Regions from separate parts of the Streptomyces sp. NBC_01445 genome, predicted to be linked through region 2. Evidence: riboswitches for the same ligand, from Rfam matches in the RefSeq annotation. Region 2 holds a riboswitch; the other holds the start of a gene.

Region 1 (9,321 bases), 4.3 Mb from region 2:
TGCAGCACCTGCGGGAGCGCGGCTTCGGCGATCTGGAGCGGCTGACCCTCATGAGCGACGGCGCCACCGTCTACGAGTGCAGCTCGCCGACGGAGGTCCACGATCTGCTCCAGGGCGGTCAGGGCATCTTCGGTATCGCGGTCGGCGTGGTGTGGCGGGACGTCGAGAGCGCCCTGTCGCAGCTGCACGGGGAGCGCATCGACACCGGTGAGACGCTCCACGGGAACAACCCCGCTGACGAGCTCGCGAGACGGCGCAACCGCGCGGTGTGAGCTGGGTCGATGCGTCCGGCGGGGCATTGTCAGTGCCGTAGGGCAGCATCGGACATGTGAGAACCGCGCCCACGATCCTGCATCTCGACATGGATGCCTTCTACGCCTCGGCGGAGCAGGCATCGAAGCCGAGCCTGCGCGGGAAAGCCGTGGTCGTGGGAGGGATCGGGCCTCGTGGGGTGGTGGCCACCGCCTCGTACGAGGCCCGGGTGTTCGGGGTGCACTCGGCGATGCCGATCGGCCAGGCGCGCAGGCTCGCTCCCAATGCCGCGTATCTCGTACCGCGCTTCCAGCTGTACCGCGAGGTCAGCGAGCAGGTGATGGGGCTGCTCCGGGAGCTGTCGCCGTTGGTGGAGCCGCTGAGCCTCGACGAGGCGTTCGTCGATCTGGAGGCCGGTGAGGCGGCCTGGGACGCCGCGTCGGCGCGGCTGGTCGGTGAGCGGCTGCGGGAGGACATCAGGGCCGTGACCGGCCTGACCGGCTCTGTCGGGATCGCGGCGTCGAAGATGCTGGCGAAGATCGCCTCCGAGGAGGCCAAGCCGGACGGTCTGTTCCTGATCGTGCCCGGCACCGAGCGCGCCATGCTCGGGCCCATGTCCGTGCGCACGCTGCCCGGCGTGGGGCCGGCGACCGGGGACCATCTGAGACGCGCCGGGATCACCACGGTCGAGGAGATCGCGGAGGCGGGCGAGGACGAGCTCGTACGGCTGCTGGGGAAGTCGCACGGGGCGTCGCTGTACGCCATGGCTCTCGCGCACGACGACCGGCCCGTGGTGGCCGAGCGGGACGCCAAGTCGGTGTCGGTCGAGGACACGTACGACGTGGACATCCACGACCGGGTGCGGGTGCGGACCGAGGTACAGCGGCTTGCGGAGCGGTGCGTGCAGCGGTTGCGGGGGGCGGAGCGGTCGGGACGGACCGTGGTCCTCAAGGTGCGGCGCTACGACTTCTCCACGCTGACGAGATCCGAGACCCTGCGCGGGCCCACCGACGACCCCGCGGTGGTGCGGGAGGCGGCGGCGCGGCTCCTGGAGTCCGTGGACACGACGGGCGGGGTGCGGCTGCTGGGCGTGGGAGTGACGGGTCTGGCCGACTACACGCAGGAGGATCTGTTCGCGCAGGCGCGGGCGCAGGCCGAGGCCGAGGCGCACGCGGCCGGGGGTGAGGGGGAGACGGAAGGGGTGGATGGTGCGGGGGATGAGGGCCGGGTGGCTGCCGAAGAGGTCGTCGAGGCCGCGGACCGGCGCTGGGTGGCCGGGCACGACGTGCGACACGAGGAGTTCGGGCACGGGTGGGTGCAGGGGAGCGGGCTCGGGCGGGTGACGGTGCGCTTCGAGACGCCGTACTCGGAGCCTGGGCGGGTGCGTACGTTCCGGACCGACGACCCCGCGCTCGTCCCCGCGGAGCCGCTGCCGCTGGTGGCGGAGGGCGACGTGAGGCGGGTTGAGGCAAGGGAGCAGGGTGCCGGGTCAGGTGTCGTCTGAGGTGCCGGCGATCTTGCCGAAGTTGCGGTCCTGAGGGGGCTCGGGGTCGTCCGGGCCCGTGATGTCGAGCCCGTAGTGGTGGTAGAGCTGGAGCTCCTGTTCGGGGGAGAGGTGACGGCCGACCCCGAAGTCGGGGGCGTCCTTGATCAAGGAGCGTTCGAAGGGGATGCGCAGGGTGCCCTCCACCAGCTCGCTCGGCTCCAGGGGGACGAAGGCGTCCCGGCTGAACAGGCCTGTGCGTATGGCCGCCCACTCCGGGACCCCGGTCGCGTCGTCGAGGTAGACCTCGTCGACAGTCCCGATTTTGGCTCCGTTGCGGTCGAACGCCTTGCGGCCGATCAGGTTTCGCGGATCGACATCGGTCTGCACGGGGCCCTCCAGCTGATCGCAACTCATCCGTAAGCACTACCAAAGTGCACATTGGTGACGGCGGCCACTCGAAGCCGGGGGCATTGTTGCCGCTGGTAGGCTGGCCATGGCTGCTGACCCCGTGCGGGAGAGTCCTCCGGATGACACCGGAGGCGCCGAAGGAGCAACTCCTCCCCGGAATCTCTCAGGCCCCTGTACCGCACGGACGAGGTCACTCTGGAAAGCAGGGCGGGCGTTCAGGCCTCCGCTCTCACCGACGGTGAAAGTCGGCATGCCCTTCGTGATGTGGGCACGCCGGTGAAGCTCTCAGGTTGAGATGACAGAGGGGGAGGCCGTCCGGGCACCCGCGCCGTGGTGCCCCTCGCAGGTCGTAGTGACCAGGAGGCCTCCGCAATGACCGCCAACCGTATTCCGCTTTCCCAGCTGGAGCAGGGAATCCCCTTCGAGCAGCGCCATATCGGTCCGGATGAAGCCGCGCAGGCCAAGATGCTCGCGCAGGTCGGGTACGGCTCGCTCGACGAGCTGACGGCGGCCGCGGTCCCGGACGTGATCAAGAGCGCTGAGGCGCTCGATCTTCCCGGGGCCCGCACCGAGGCCGAGGTGCTTGCCGAACTCCGCTCCCTCGCGGACCGCAACCAGGTCCTCGACTCGATGGTCGGACTCGGCTACTACGGCACGTTCACGCCGCCCGTCATCCTGCGCAACGTCATGGAGAACCCGGCCTGGTACACGGCGTACACGCCCTACCAGCCGGAGATCTCGCAGGGCCGGCTCGAGGCACTGCTCAACTTCCAGACGATGGTCGCCGAGCTGACCGGCCTGCCGACCTCGGGCGCCTCGCTGCTCGACGAGGGCACGGCCGCGGCCGAGGCCATGGCGCTGTCGCGGCGCATCGGCAAGGTCAAGAACGGCGCCTTCGTGGTCGACGCGGACGCGCTGCCGCAGACCATCGCCGTGATCCAGACGCGCGCGGAGCCGACCGGTGTCGAGGTCGTCGTCGCCGACCTCTCCGAGGGCATCCCGGCCGAGGTCGCCGAGCGCGGCGTCGTCGGCGTCCTGATCCAGTACCCCGGCGCCTCCGGAGCTGTCCGCGACATCAAGCCGGTCATAGAGCAGGCTCACGAGCTGGGTGCCGTCGTCACGGTCGCTGCCGATCTGCTCGCCCTCACGCTGCTGACCTCGCCCGGCGAGCTCGGCGCCGACATCGCCGTCGGTACCACGCAGCGCTTCGGCGTCCCGATGGGCTTCGGCGGGCCGCACGCCGGCTACATGGCGGTCCGCGAGAAGTTCGCGCGCAGCCTGCCCGGCCGCCTCGTGGGCGTCTCCGTCGACGCCGACGGCAACAAGGCGTACCGCCTCGCGCTGCAGACCCGTGAGCAGCACATCCGGCGCGAGAAGGCCACCAGCAACATCTGTACCGCTCAGGTGCTGCTCGCCGTCATGGCCGGCATGTACGCCGTGTACCACGGACCCGACGGACTCAAGGGCATCGCGCGGCGCACCCACCGGTACGCGACGCTGCTCGCCGAGGGCCTCAAGGCCGGCGGTGTCGAGGTCGTGCACGGCGCGTACTTCGACACCCTGACCGTGAAGGCCGCCGGGCGTGCCGCCGACATCGTCAGCGCCGCGCGCGAGGGTGGCGTCAACCTCCACCTGGTGGACGCCGACCACGTGTCGATCTCGTGTGACGAGACCACGACGCGTACCCAACTGGGCGCCGTCTGGACCGCGTTCGGTGTCGAGGCCGATGTCGACGCGCTCGACGCGGCCGCCGAGGACACGCTGCCCGCGGGCCTCCTGCGCGGGGACAGCTACCTGACGCACCCCGTGTTCCACGCGCACCGCTCCGAGACCTCGATGCTGCGCTACCTGCGCAAGCTGGCCGACCGGGACTACGCGCTCGACCGCGGCATGATCCCGCTGGGCTCCTGCACGATGAAGCTCAACGCGACGACGGAGATGGAGCCGGTCACCTGGCCCGAGTTCGGCCAGCTGCACCCCTTCGCGCCTGCCGAGCAGGCGCAGGGCTACCTCACGCTCATCCGTGAGCTGGAGGAGCGCCTCGCGGAGGTCACCGGCTACGACAAGGTGTCGCTCCAGCCGAACGCCGGTTCGCAGGGCGAGCTGGCCGGTCTCCTCGCCGTCCGCGGCTACCACCGCGCCAACGGCGACGACCAGCGCACCATCTGCCTCATCCCGTCGTCCGCGCACGGCACCAACGCCGCGAGCGCCGTGATGGCCGGCATGAAGGTCGTCGTCGTGAAGACGGCCGACGACGGCGAGATCGACATCGCCGACCTGCGCGCCAAGATCGAGCAGTACGCCGACGAGCTCGCCGTCCTGATGATCACCTACCCGTCGACGCACGGTGTGTTCGAGGAGCACGTTGCCGACATCTGCGCGCAGGTGCACGACGCCGGCGGCCAGGTCTACGTCGACGGCGCCAACCTGAACGCCCTGGTGGGCCTCGCCAAGCCGGGCCACTTCGGGGGCGACGTCTCGCATCTCAACCTGCACAAGACGTTCTGCATCCCGCACGGCGGCGGCGGTCCGGGCGTCGGCCCGGTCGGCGTCCGCGCGCACCTCGCGCCGTACCTGCCCAACCACCCGATGCAGCCCGCCGCCGGACCCGCGACCGGCGTCGGCCCGATCTCCGCGGCGCCGTGGGGCTCCGCGGGCATCCTGCCGATCTCGTGGGCGTATGTGCGTCTCATGGGCGGCGAGGGCCTCAAGCGGGCCACGCAGGTCGCGGTGCTGAGCGCCAACTACATCGCCAAGCGTCTCGAGCCGCACTTCCCGGTGCTGTACACGGGCCCCGGCGGCCTCGTCGCGCACGAGTGCATCATCGATCTGCGCCCGATCTCGAAGGCGACCGGCGTCAGCGTCGACGACATCGCCAAGCGGCTCATCGACTACGGGTTCCACGCGCCGACCATGTCGTTCCCGGTTGCCGGGACGCTGATGATCGAGCCGACCGAGAGCGAGGACCTGGCCGAGCTCGACCGGTTCTGCGAGGCGATGATCGCCATTCGCGGAGAGATCGAGAAGGTCGGTTCGGGCCGGTGGCCCGCCGAGGACAACCCGCTGCGCAACGCGCCGCACACCGCGGCCGCGCTCGGCGGCGAGTGGGAGCACGCGTACAGCCGCGAGGTGGCGGTCTTCCCCGCCGGTGTCGTGGCCGCCGACAAGTACTGGCCGCCGGTCCGCCGCATCGACCAGGCGTACGGCGACCGGAATCTCGTCTGCTCGTGCCCGCCCATGGACGCGTACGAGGACTGATACTCGCGCTGACATGCGTCAGGGCCGGTTCCGGGGTTTCCCGGGGCCGGCCCTTTCGTACGGGGGACGCCGTGGGCGTCCGGATCCGCTCAGGCCGCGGTCACGACGTGCACGGGGCGGTGCGGAGCGATGATCTGGCCGTTGGGCAGCAACTCACCGGTGTCCTCGAAGAGCAGGACGCCGTTGCAGAGCAGACTCCAGCCCTGTTCGGGGTGGTGGGCCACAGGGAGCGCGGCCTCCCGGTCGGCGGAGTCTGCGGACGGGCACGGTGGCTGGTGCTGGCACATGGATGGGATCTTTCCCTGTGAAGTGATGTCGGTGATGGGTGTGATGTCGCTGTCTGTCCTGCGGCTCGAATCGTTGTTCATGGCCGCCCCCCGTTTGTCGGTCGGTCCGGAACCCAGTGTTGCCCCACGGGCGTCAATCCGCAGGTATTTCGTCGCAGCGGTCCTCACTGGATGAGGACGCGTCACCCGTGCGGACGGTTCACCCCAACTGCACTGTCCCTTCGGGTGGTTCGGGGTGGCCTGACCGGGCTAGTCCGGAAGGGCGGGCCAGGGCACGGCTGCGCCCCGCGACCGGTCGGCATCGGTAGCGGGGCGCGGGCGCGTGAGGCGGCCCGGTCGCGTCAGGCGGGTGAGCCCAGAAGTGGCGCGGGGGTCAGTCGATGGGTGAGGACGGGCAGCAGTTCGGCGACCCGGTGTGGGCGGTGGGCGGCGATGCCGGGCGGCGCGGGCGCGAGCGGGACCAGGAGGTCACTGGCCGCGGGATGCCCCGTGGAGGCGTCGGCGTTGCAGTCCCCGTGCAGCCACAGGGTGAGCATGTACAGCTCCGGGACCGAGAGCAGACGCGGCTGGTAGGCCGCGGGCAGGGACTCGGCCTGGCGTAGCGCGCGTTCGGTGGCCGCGACGTACGGGCCCTCGAAGAAGTGCGAGAACGCCCAGCCGTCTGCGGTCAGCATCGTGTCGGCGGCGGCCACCGCGCGCTCCCCGCAGCGGATCAGAAACCGCCAGCCGGCGAGTCGGGTCGGCGAGGGGCCCGCGCTGCCCGTGACCCGGTCCAGTACGTGGACGGGCAACGGTAGTTCGGGGCTCGCCGGCCCTTGGGCGGAGCGCAGGGAGGGGGTGCGGGCCTCGCGGACTGCGGTGGGGGAACCGAGGGCCGTGAGGACGGTGCGCAGGGCGGGCGCGGGAGCCGGAGGGACATGCAGCGGCATGGTGGGTCGCCTCTCATTCGACAGGCACGGTGGATCGAGGGCGTGGCGGGACGAGCGGACGGCGCTGTCTGCTGACCGGGCCAGAGGGGGCGGGGGCAGGTACCGCGAGCGCCAACTCTCTGCCTCGTTCGCGGAGTTTATACGACGCGTGTTCACGCGGTGTTTCGGCTAGCCGTCTCGAAAATGCTCGGCAAGGCGTTATTCGGTCGGCGAGATGAGGGGAATCTCCCGATTTCCAGCGGAGCCGGGTCCGTGACCTCGTAATCTTCACGGCGAGCGGACGGCCGATTCTCGTCGGTGTTTATCACCAGGCTAGATGGAACCAGCGCTTCGACATGCTGCATGCCTCGTGAATGTGCCCCGTGACAACTGCTGCGAGCCTACTCGCCCGCGACGGAGAGCGGGGCGTTATCGATCACATTGCCTGGGCATCATCCACCGTGACACAGCGGCCGGGTGGCCGGGTCGACCATGCGAGGAGGGACGCTTCCATGGGGGAGAAGGTCGTGGCGGGCGCGTTCGACCTGTCCGATCGACGGCACTACCGCAGGAAGCTGCAGCAGTGTCTGGTGGGGCTCGAGAGGCTCCTGGAGGAGCAGCGGTTCGATCGCCCGAAGAATCTGATGGGCCTGGAGATCGAGTTGAATCTCGCAGGGGCCGACGGCATGCCGAAAATGATGAATGCGCAAGTTCTCGAGCGCATCGCGAGCCGTGATTTCCAGACCGAACTCGGAATGTTCAATCTGGAAGTGAACATTGCCCCCCATCGATTGGAAGGCCGGGTTCTCGACCGGCTCGCCGAGGAGCTCAGAACCGGCCTCGCCTATGCCCACCGGAAAGCGAACGAGGTGGACGCCGGGATCGTGATGATCGGCATTCTCCCGACGCTCGCGCCCGATGATCTCGTCTCCGCGAACCTGTCCGACGTGGACCGTTACAGCCTTCTCAACGACCAGATGGTGGCCGCGCGCGGCGAGGACTTCGTGGTCGACATCGACGGGGTGGAGCACCTGCGCTGCAGCTCGGGGTCCATAGTGACCGAAGCGGCGTGCACCTCCGTGCAGTTGCACCTCCAGGTCACGCCCGCCCGCTTCGCCGACGTGTGGAACGCCGCGCAGGCGGTCGCTGCCGTACAGGTCGCGGTCGGCGCCAACTCGCCGTTCCTGTTCGGACATGAGCTGTGGCGCGAATCGCGGCCGCCCCTGTTCCAGCAGTCGACCGACACCCGTCCGCCCGAGCTCCAGGCCCAAGGGGTGCGACCGCGCACCTGGTTCGGCGAGCGCTGGATCAGCAGCGCGTACGACCTCTTCGAGGAGAACCTGCGCTACTTCCCGCCTCTGCTGCCCCTGTGCGACGACGAGGAGCCGCTGCGCGTCATCGACGACGGCGGAGTCCCGGCACTCGGCGAACTCGTCCTGCACAACGGCACCGTCTACCGCTGGAACCGGCCCGTGTACGGGATAGCCGACGGCAAGCCGCACCTGCGCGTGGAGAACCGCGTCCTGCCCGCGGGCCCCACCGTCACCGACGTCATCGCGAACGTCGCGTTCTACTACGGCGTCGTACGCGCCCTCGCCGAGGACGCCCGCCCCGTCTGGACCCGTCTGCCCTTCGACGCGGCGGCCCGCAACTTCGACGAGGCGTGCCGGTACGGGATCGAGGCGAGCCTGGACTGGCCGCGCCGGGGCCGTTTCGGCGGGGTCGAGAAGGTGCCCGTCGTGACGCTCGTACGGGACGAGCTGCTGCCGCTGGCCGCCGCCGGGCTCGACGCCTGGGGGGTCGAGGCGGCCGACCGTGACTTCTACCTCGGGGTGATCGAGGAGCGCTGCCGGCGGCGGGTCAACGGGGCGTCGTGGCAGGCGGCCACGTTCCACCGCGCGCTGGAGAGCGGCCTGGAGCGCGACGCGGCGCTCGCGGCGACCACCCGGCGCTACTGCGAGCTGATGCACGCCGGGGACCCGGTGCACACGTGGCTGGTGGGGCTCCCGGCACCGGCGGTGCAACTGGGCTGATGGGCATGTCGGTTGAGCCCGGTCAGCCCTTGGCGCCCGCCTCCACGATCGCCTTGAGGATCACCGCGTGGATCTGGGCCGGGTCGCTGACCTGGTGACCGGAGCCGCCGGTGGCCCCGGCGATCTGCTCGACCTCGTCCTTGTCGGCGTCCGGGCCGACCGCGATGGCGATGAGCGGCACCGGGTGCTGAGGGTCGGCGAGACTCTGGAGCCGCGAGACGAGATGGCTGCGCGAGATGGAGCCGAGGTCCTGGTTCGCGCCGTCGGTCACGACCACGAGGGCGTTGAACTTGCCGCTCCGGTAGGACGACGTCGCCTCCTCGTAGGCCGCGAGCGTCGTGTCGTAAAGACCCGTGGCGCCGCCCGGAACAGGCTGGAGACCGCTGAACGCCTCGGACAGCCTGTCGCGCTGGGTGCCGCCGCCCTTGCGGTCGCCGAGGCGCTCGGTGGGGACGAGCTTGCGGTAGTCGCGGTTCCCGTCGAGGAGCGTGGCGAACTCCCACAGGCCGATCTCGTCCTCGGGCGTGAACGTGGCGAGCGCCTGGAGCATCGACGCCTTCGTGACCTCCATACGGGACTGGTTGCGGCCCGGCACGTAGTTCGCCATGGAGGCGGAGGCGTCCACGACCACGGTGATCCGGGCACTCTGCACCGTGATCGTCCACACGCCGAGGGTTTCCTGGAGCTCC
Region 2 (9,321 bases):
GCGGCGACCTTGAAGGAGACGGCCTTGGCGGCGATCACGTGCTCCAGGGGGCCGCCCTGGAAGCCGGGGAAGACGGACGAGTTCAGCTTCTTCGCGAAGTCCTTCTTCGCGAGGATGATCCCGCCGCGCGGCCCGCCGAGCGTCTTGTGCGTGGTGGAGGTGACCACGTCCGCGTACTCGACCGGGTTGGGGTGCAGCCCGGCCGCAACGAGTCCGGCGAAGTGGGCCATGTCGACCCACAGGTAGGCGCCGGTCTCGTCCGCGATGCGGCGGAACGCGGCGAAGTCGAGCTGGCGCGGGTAGGCGGACCAGCCCGCGATGATCACCTTGGGGCGGTGCTCCTTGGCGAGGCGCTCGACCTCGGCCATGTCCACGAGACCGGCCTCGTCGACGTGGTAGGCGACCACGTCGAACTGCTTGCCGGAGAAGTTCAGGCGCATGCCGTGGGTGAGGTGGCCGCCGTGGGCGAGGTCCAGGCCGAGGATCGTGTCGCCGGGCTTGGCGAGCGCGAAGAGGGCGGCCTGGTTGGCGGAGGCGCCGGAGTGCGGCTGGACGTTGGCGTACTCGGCACCGAAGAGGTCCTTGACCCGGTCGATGGCGATCTGCTCGGTGACGTCGACGTGCTCGCAGCCGCCGTAGTAGCGCCGGCCGGGGTAGCCCTCGGCGTACTTGTTGGTCAGGACCGAGCCCTGGGCCTCCATGACGGCGACCGGAGCGAAGTTCTCCGACGCGATCATCTCGAGGGTGGACTGCTGGCGGAGCAGCTCGGCGTCGAGCGCGGCGGCGACGTCCGGGTCGAGCTCGTGCAGCGGGGTGTTCATGAGCGACATGGTCGTGGTGTCCCTAGTTGCCGGAGCCGGAGAACGCGTCGTACTCGTCCGCGGAGAGCAGGTCCTTCGGCTCTTCCGATGTGCGGACCTTGAACAGCCAGCCGCCCTCGAACGGGGCGGAGTTCACCAGCGACGGGTCGTCCACGACGTCCTGGTTCGCCTCGACGACCTCGCCGGTGACCGGGGAGTACAGGTCGCTGACGGACTTGGTCGACTCGAGCTCGCCGCAGGTCTCGCCCGCGGTCACCGTGTCACCGACCTCGGGGAGCTGGGCGTAGACGACATCGCCGAGCGCGTTGGCCGCGAACTCGGTGATGCCGACCGTCGAGACGCCGTCCTCGGCGCCCGACAGCCACTCGTGCTCCTTGCTGTAGCGCAGCTGCTGGGGGTTGCTCATGATCTGAATTCTCCTGTACGCGGGTGGGTGCTGCGGAACGAGAGGGGTGTGCGCTGGGTTACTTCCGGCGGCCCCCGTGAGGACTGGTCGGGCTACTTCTGGCGCTTGTAGAACGGCAGCGCCACGACCTCGTACGGCTCGTGGGCGCCGCGGATGTCCACGCCCACGCCCTCGGTGCCGGGGGCGGCGTGCGCCGCGTCCACGTAGGCGATGGCGATCGGCTTGCCGAGCGTGGGGGAGGGGGCGCCGGAGGTGACCTCGCCGATCACCTTTCCGTCGGCGACCACGGACATCCCGGCGCGCGGCACCCGGCGGCCCTCGGCGATCAGGCCGACGAGCCTGCGCGGCGGCGCGGTCTCGGCGCGCTCGGCGGCGGCCTCGAGCGCCTCGCGGCCCACGAAGCGGCCCTCGTTGCCCGTCTTCTCGAACTTCACGACGCGGCCGAGACCGGCGTCGAAGGGGGTCAGCGCCGTCGTCAGCTCGTGCCCGTACAGCGGCATGCCGGCCTCCAGGCGCAGCGTGTCGCGGCAGGAGAGGCCGGCGGGGACGAGCCCGACCGGCGCGCCCGCGTCGGTCAGCGCCTGCCACAGCTTCTCGGCGTGCTCCGGGGCGACGAACAGCTCGAAGCCGTCCTCGCCGGTGTAGCCGGTGCGGGCGATGAGGGCCGGCACACCGGCGACGGTGCCGGGCAGGCCCGCGTAGTACTTGAGGCCGTCCAGGTCGGCGTCCGTGAGGGACTTCAGGATGCCGGGGGACTCGGGGCCCTGGACGGCGATCAGCGCGTAGGCGTCGCGGTCGTCGCGGACCTCGGCGTCGAAGCCGGCGGCGCGCTCGGTGATCGCGTCGAGGACGATCTGCGCGTTGCCGGCGTTGGCGACGACCATGTAGTGAGGAAGACCGGCCTCCTGCTCGCCCAGGCGGTAGACGATCAGGTCGTCGACGATCCCGCCGTCCTCCTGGCAGATCATGGTGTAGCGGGCGCGGCCGGGGCCGATCGTGGACATGTTGCCGACGAGGGCGTAGTCGAGGAGATCGACGGCCTGCGGCCCGGTGACGGTGATCTCGCCCATGTGCGAGAGGTCGAAGAGGCCCGCCTTGGTGCGGACCGCGATGTGCTCGTCGCGCTCGCTGCCGTACCGCAGCGGCATGTCCCAGCCCGCGAAGTCGGTCATCGTCGCGCCCAGCGAGCGGTGCAGGGCGTCGAGGGCGGTCTTACGGGGGACGTTGTTCATGAGTGGTGCTCCAGGATCCCAGGCATGACAGACGAGGGCGATGGTCTTCCTCCCCATCTGTCATCGGAACCTGAGAGGTTCGCCGGCGCCACACGTACAGAGGTGGTCGCGGCTTGCACCTTGGGTGGAGCGGCCGAGGGCCGCCCGCTTTTCAGATATGCCTCGCCCGCGCGGTACGGGGCCTGAGAGATTCAAGGGAGGAACTTGCTCCTTCGGCGCCCCCGGGGACGCGTAGGCGTCCGGGGAGCTCTCCCGCGCGGATTCAAGCGGCCGGTATGCAGTTGGTCGTGCTCTTGGCGCGCACATCATTGCATGCCGACCGTACGGGGAAACCACTTGTAGGGCATTACCGTCTCTTTACACTTGGCGGGCAAGGGTGGCGTGACCGGAACGGGGAGGACGATCACGGTGCACAAGGCAGCGGCGGGTGCGTACGCGGCGGCAGGGGTCGGGCAGCGCGCTGTGCCCCGCCCCGGGGCGGTGACAGGGCGCGGTCCGGTCGTCAGGGATCTGCGCGGCAGAGGCGGCCGCACACCGAGGCGCCTCGGCTTCGCGCGGGGTGACCTGATCGTGGTCTCGGGGCTCCCGGGCAGTGGCAAGTCCACGCTGATGCGCCGCGTGGTCGGTGCCGGGGGAGCCGTGCGCATCGACTCGCAGGACACGCGTGACCGCTGGGCGGCCCGGTTGCCGCGGCTGCTCCCGTACGCCGTGTACCGCCCGCTCGTGCGGCTCGCGCACTTCGCCGGGCTGCGGCGCGCCCTGCGCTCGGGAGGCAGCGTCGTCCTGCACGACTGCGGTACGCAACGCTGGGTGCGGCGCTGGCTGGCCAAGGAGGCCGGGCGGCGCGGCGCGGACCTGCATCTGATGCTGCTCGACGTCGACGCGGGCACGGCGCTCGCGGGCCAGCGGGACCGCGGCCGCGGGGTCTCGCGCTACGCGTTCGCCCGGCACCGCCGCGCGGTCGCGGGCCTGGTGGAGTCCGCCGAGCGCGGTGACCTGCCGTGGGGCTGCGCGTCCGCGGTGCTGCTCGACCGGGACGCGACGGATGTGCTGAACGGGATCAGGTTCGAGGGGAGTTGACCGGCTGCGACCCTCTGTGCACATGCGGACGCGGAGGGTGTTCTGTCGCCCGCACGCGCTAGGGTTCGGCCGCAGACAGAGCGGTTCCAGAGCGGGTGGTAGGCACATGGACATTCCGGCGCAGGCTCACGCACATCCGTACGGCGGGTGGCCGGCCAACGAGCTTGAGGAGGTGCTCGCCGCCTCCCTCGGGGTCGACTCGGCGGGCGGCCGCATCGTCGAGGTCCTCGGGCGCAGCCAGGTGTGGATACCGCTGCCCCAGGGCGGCGGCCCCGGCAGCCCGAACCTCGACCTGCCGACGGTGGAGATCGAGGGCCAGGCCTATGTGCCCGTCTTCAGCTCCGAGGAGCAGTTCCTCGCGGTCGTCGGCGACCGGATGGGCTGCACGGTCGCGCCGGCCGTCGAGTTCGCGCGCGGGCTGCCGCCGCAGGTCGGCATTGCGGTGAATCCGGACGGCGCCGTCGGCGTCCCGCTGCCCCCGCCCGCCGTCGCCGAACTGTGCAAGTCCGACCGTACGCCGCTGGACGGGCCCGCCACGGGCGGCCGGGTCAGCCTCTACGAGCCCGACTGGCAGGACGACCCGGTCGACTTCCTGGCCGCCGTGCGCGAGGAGTTCGAGGCGTCCGGCGTCGTCATGACCGCCCGCCGCTGCCTCGCCAGCGTCGAGGGCGGCGACCCCCTCCTCTTCGTCGGCGTCGAGCTGTCGCAGTGGGAGGGCCCCGCGCGCAACCTGCCCATGGACGCCCTGGGCCGCGCCCTCGGCCGGGCTCCCGCGCCCTGGCCGGTGAACCTCGTCCTGCTCGACATCACCCAGGACCCGGTCGGTGACTGGATGCGCGCCACGCTGCGGCCGTTCTACACGCAGGGTCACTGAAAGCCCGGCGCCGGTCCCCGTTCGGGAAACACGGGAAACTGGTCGACCGCGCGTACGTCAAGTCGGTGCCAGGATCGCCGCTTAAGCTGGTTTCATGACCTGTCTGGGCGGTCCCGCCGCGGGGAGCGGGTCGAAATCGTCGGGTACGTCACGAAGGGGCGGTTACGGGTGAGTGCGTCGGGCACGGCCGCGGCCGGTCAGGTCGAGCACATGCTGCGCCAGGTGACGCCGGGGCGTTACGACGCCTACGAGGCGCTGCTCAACGCGCTCGCGGACCCGGGCGCCGGTCAGGTGTGGATGCTGCTCTGGCACGGCCAGGCCGGTTCCCCCGACGCGCAGTACGGGAACATGGAGGTCGAGGGCTTCTCGTACGCCCCCTGTGTCACCTCCGCCCAGGAGCTGTCCGCCTCCGGCTGGAGCCGTGCGTACGAGGTCGTCGGCGGGGTCGACGCGGCCCGCACGCTCTACCCCGACCACTACGGCCTCTGGCTCAACCCGCACGCGCCCGGCGGCGGTGTCGGCATCCCGTGGCTCGACCTGCGCCGCATCGCGGGCGGCCTCGACCGCCAGCCCGCCGGGCCGCTGCGCCTGAGCGACCCCGCCATCGAGATCCCGCAGTTCTACGCCCTGCTCACGCAGAACGCGCACCGCACCACCGCGATCCGCTCGCTGCGCCGCGCCTGGGTCCAGCCGACGCTCGGCGCGCCCTATCTGGCGATCGGCCTCGATGTGTACGACACGTCGCCGGTGTCCGTGGACGCGGTGCGCGCGATGATGCAGCAGTCGGTCGTCGCCGTGCCCGACGGACTGCCCGTCTCCACGGTCGCGATGTCCGACGAGCACGACCCCGTCGCCCTGTGGCTGCGCGCCAACGCCCGCCCGTTCTACGACCGTGAGGCGCACGCGGCCCCGGCCGCCCCCGCCCCCGTCGCGGGGTACGGGTACCCGCCGCCGCACGGGGCGTACTGAACCGTTCGACGCCCGTCCCGTTCCAACTGGCGCCGCATGCCGCCGGTTTCGACCGACCCCGTACTGGCACTTACAGGACAAAGGCCCATTCCGCCCTGTTTGGCGGGGGGTTGACGCACCACTCGGGGCATTCTCGCCACATCGGTCACGGTGTCGCATTCCGGACCCTGTGGGGCCCTGCCGGGCGGGAGTGAATTGTCCGCTCAGGTGACTTCGACGTCCGCATACTGCACCAGTTCCGCCTCATCACGGTTGCGCAACCTTTCTCGGTGAGGGCTGGCGGCTGATCACAGGCGCATTGAAGACTCCCTGCAGACACGGGGTTTCGACTCTGTGTACGAGCTGAACGGTCAACTACGGGGCCATGTCCCCGGACTGTCCAGCGTGTGAAACAGGATCAAGCCGCTACAGCGGCGGGCGTGGGCCGGCCACAGTCGGCCGAGAGGGGTCAACCACACCGTGACCGCACCGATCGAGACCACTGGGGCCCAGGCCGAGGTGCAGCCCGAGGCTGTGCTCGCCGGCACCAAGGGGCAGCAGATCGAGGGGCGTTCCCTCGGGCGTATCGCCTGGAACCGCTTCAAGAGGGACAAGGTCGCCGTCGCCGGCGGCGTCATCGTCATCCTGCTCATCCTCATCGCCGCCTGCGCGCGCCCCCTGCAGCACCTCTTCGGCCTCGACCCGAACACGTTCCACCAGGACCTCATCGACCCCACCTCCTCGCTCCCCAAGGGCGGACTGGGCGGTATGAGCGGTGACCATCCCCTCGGTGTGGAACCGAAGTTCGGCCGTGACATCCTCGCGCGCATCCTCGAAGGCTCGTGGGTCTCGCTCGTCGTCGCCTTCGGCGCGACCGTCCTGTCGAACGTGATCGGGGCGGTCCTCGGTGTCGTCGCCGGGTACTACGGCGGCCGGGTCGACTCGATCATCAGCCGCTTGATGGACACGTTCCTGGCGTTCCCGCTGCTGCTCTTCGCGATCTCGATCTCCGCGACCCTGCAGGGTGGCGCGTTCGGCCTGAACGGGCTTCCGCTGCACATCTGCGTACTGATCTTCGTGATCGGATTCTTCAACTGGCCGTATCTGGGCCGGATCGTGCGCGGCCAGACGCTGGCGCTGCGCGAGCGGGAATTCGTGGACGCGTCCCGCGGGATGGGGGCACGCGGCCCGTACATCCTGTTCCGGGAACTGATGCCCAACCTGGTCGGCCCGATCATCGTCTACTCGACGCTGCTGATCCCGACGAACATCATCTTCGAGGCGTCGCTCAGCTTCCTCGGCGTGGGCATCCAGCCGCCGCAGGCTTCCTGGGGCGGCATGCTCAAGGACGCCGTCGACTACTTCCAGGTCGATCCGCAATACATGATCGTTCCGGGTCTCGCCATCTTCGTCACCGTGCTCGCGTTCAACCTGCTCGGTGACGGTCTCCGCGACGCCCTCGACCCGCGCAGCCGCTGACTCAGGCCGCACCGAGAGCTCCACAAGTTTCCGACAATGGAGGGGATTCCGACCATCATGCGAAGGTCATCTATCGCCGCGGTCGCGGCCATCGGCAGCGTGAGCCTGCTGCTCGCCGGCTGCAGCAAGGCCGACGACGGCTCGGGCGACAACAACAAGTCGGCCGGTGCGAACGCCGCCACGAAGGATTTCGTCAACGCCTCGACGAAGAAGGGCGGCACGGTCACCTACGCGATGTCGGACGTCCCCGACTCGTTCGACCCGGGTAACACGTACTACGCCTACATGTACAACTTCAGCCGGCTGTACGCCCGCCCGCTGATGACGTTCAAGCCCGACGCGGGGGAGAAGGGCAACACGCTCGTCCCCGACCTCGCCTCGGCGCCCGGCAAGCAGTCGGACGGCGGCAAGACCTGGACGTACACGATCCGCAAGGGTCTGAAGTACCAGGACGGCTCGCCGATCACGTCGAAGGACGTCAAGTACGCCGTCGAGCGCTCGAACTTCGCGCGTGACGTGCTCTCCCTCGGCCCGAACTACTTCCAGCAGTTCCTCGCGGGCGGTGACAAGTACAAGGGCCCCTACAAGGACAAGAGCGACAAGGGCCTGAAGTCCATCGAGACGCCGGACGACACCACGATCGTCTTCCATCTCAACCAGGCCTTCCAGGAGTTCGACTACCTGGTCGCCACCCCGCAGACCGCGCCGGTGCCGAAGGCCAAGGACGACGGCATCGACTACGTCAAGCACATCGTGTCCTCGGGCTCGTACCAGTTCCAGAGCTACCAGGAGGGCAAGCAGGCCGTCCTGGTCCGCAACAAGAACTTCGACCCGAAGTCCGACCCGCTGCGCAAGCAGTACCCGGAGAAGATCGTCGTCGACCTGAAGGTCAACCAGCAGACGATCGACAAGGACCTGCAGTCCGGCGACACCCTGATCGACCTGCAGGGCAAGGGTGTCGACACCCAGACGCAGGCGCAGCTGGTCAACGACAAGTCGAAGATGGCGAACACGGACAACGCCTTCGGCGGCCGTCTCGTCTACGCGGCGATCAACACCAAGCTGAAGCCGTTCACGAACGTCGAGTGCCGCAAGGCCGTCGAGTACGCCATCGACAAGGTCTCGGTGCAGACCGCACAGGGCGGTCCCATCCGCGGTGACGTCGCCACGACGGTGCTGCCCCCGGACATCACGGGCTACGCCAAGGAAGACGTCTACGCCACCAGCGGCAACAAGGGCGACGTGGCCAAGGCCAAGGACGCGCTGAAGGCCTGCGGCGAGAAGAAGATCAACACCACGATCACCGCGCGCAGCGACCGTGACGAAGAGGTCTCCGGCGCCCAGGCGCTGATCGAGTCGCTGAAGAAGGTCGGCATCAACGCCAGCCTGAAGCAGTTCCCGTCGGGCAAGTACTTCACCGACTACGCGGGCGTCCCGAAGTTCAACCAGAAGAACAACGTCGGCATCATGATGATGCAGTGGGGTGCCGACTGGCCTTCCGGCTACGGCTTCCTGCAGCAGATCCTGAACAGCAAGGCGGTCGGTGCCTCCGGCAACACCGCCCTGTCGGAGCTCGACGACAAGAAGGTCGACTCGATGCTCGCCGAGGCCATCGGGGCACCCGACGAGGCCACGCGCAACAAGCTGTACGCGCAGATCGACAAGCAGGCCATGGAGGACGCGGCGCTCGTCCCGCTGACCTACTTCAAGGTCCTGCTGTACCGCTCCCCGTACGCCACCAACCTGGTGTCCACGGCCGCCTTCAGCGGGCAGTACGACTACCTCAACATCGGCACCACGAAGAAGTAGCAGCCCCGGAAGGCAGGTGAAGGCATTGGTGCCCGCGGGCCGCACGGTCCGCGGGCACCAGCGCCGGTCCCCGTGATCTCGTACATCATCCGCCGGCTGATCGCGGCAGTGATCCTGTTGCTGGTCGTCACCGCGGTCACGTTTGGCATCTTTTTCCTGCTGCCGAGAATGGCCGGCCAGACCGCCGACCAGCTCGCGCAGCAGTACATCGGCAAGAGTCCCTCGGCCGCGGACATCGCGGCGGTCAAGCACAACCTCGGCCTGGACGAGCCCGTTTACCTCCAGTACTGGCACTTCATCAAGGGGATCTTCGCGGGGTCCACCTATGACCTCGGCCCCACCACGGTCCACTGCAACGCGCCGTGCTTCGGCTACTCCTTCAAGAACCACGTCGCGGTGTGGCCCGAGCTGACCGACCGGCTGCCCATCACCTTGTCCCTGGCCGCCGGTGCCGCGGTCATCTGGCTGCTGTCCGGTGTCACGGTGGGTGTGATCTCGGCGCTCAAGCCCGGATCGTTCTTCGACCGCGCGTTCATGGGTGTCGCCCTCGCCGGTGTCTCGCTGCCGATCTTCTTCACGGGCCAGCTGGCGCTCCTGGTCTTCACCTACCAGATCCCGATCTTCGGGCGTACCTACGTACCGCTCACGGAGAACCCGGCACAGTGGGCCAAC

Evidence for each region. A riboswitch is a leader RNA that binds a small molecule or an ion and turns the genes downstream of it on or off. The one in region 2 is predicted to bind glycine.
Region 1: another riboswitch for glycine. It lies ahead of gcvP (aminomethyl-transferring glycine dehydrogenase); the one in region 2 lies ahead of gcvT (glycine cleavage system aminomethyltransferase GcvT).

The regions. Positions count from the first base shown of each region.
Region 1 covers NZ_CP109485.1:8,225,440-8,234,760, forward strand. Annotated here, with positions in the region: gene OG574_RS37430 (MerR family transcriptional regulator) at 1-272, shown strand, start outside; gene OG574_RS37435 (DNA polymerase IV) at 329-1,756, shown strand; gene OG574_RS37440 (PRC-barrel domain-containing protein) at 1,742-2,125, opposite strand; glycine riboswitch at 2,240-2,335, shown strand; gene gcvP (aminomethyl-transferring glycine dehydrogenase) at 2,519-5,404, shown strand; gene OG574_RS37450 (DUF5999 family protein) at 5,494-5,691, opposite strand; gene OG574_RS37455 (hypothetical protein) at 6,033-6,620, opposite strand; gene OG574_RS37460 (glutamate-cysteine ligase family protein) at 7,112-8,632, shown strand; gene OG574_RS37465 (substrate-binding and VWA domain-containing protein) at 8,655-9,321, opposite strand, start outside.
Region 2 covers NZ_CP109485.1:3,884,309-3,893,629, reverse strand. Annotated here, with positions in the region: gene glyA (serine hydroxymethyltransferase) at 1-830, opposite strand, end outside; gene gcvH (glycine cleavage system protein GcvH) at 844-1,227, opposite strand; gene gcvT (glycine cleavage system aminomethyltransferase GcvT) at 1,320-2,459, opposite strand; glycine riboswitch at 2,507-2,620, opposite strand; glycine riboswitch at 2,621-2,724, opposite strand; gene OG574_RS17570 (AAA family ATPase) at 2,862-3,539, shown strand; gene OG574_RS17565 (enhanced serine sensitivity protein SseB) at 3,646-4,413, shown strand; gene OG574_RS17560 (enhanced serine sensitivity protein SseB C-terminal domain-containing protein) at 4,582-5,382, shown strand; gene OG574_RS17555 (ABC transporter permease) at 5,842-6,840, shown strand; gene OG574_RS17550 (ABC transporter substrate-binding protein) at 6,898-8,649, shown strand; gene OG574_RS17545 (ABC transporter permease) at 8,722-9,321, shown strand, end outside.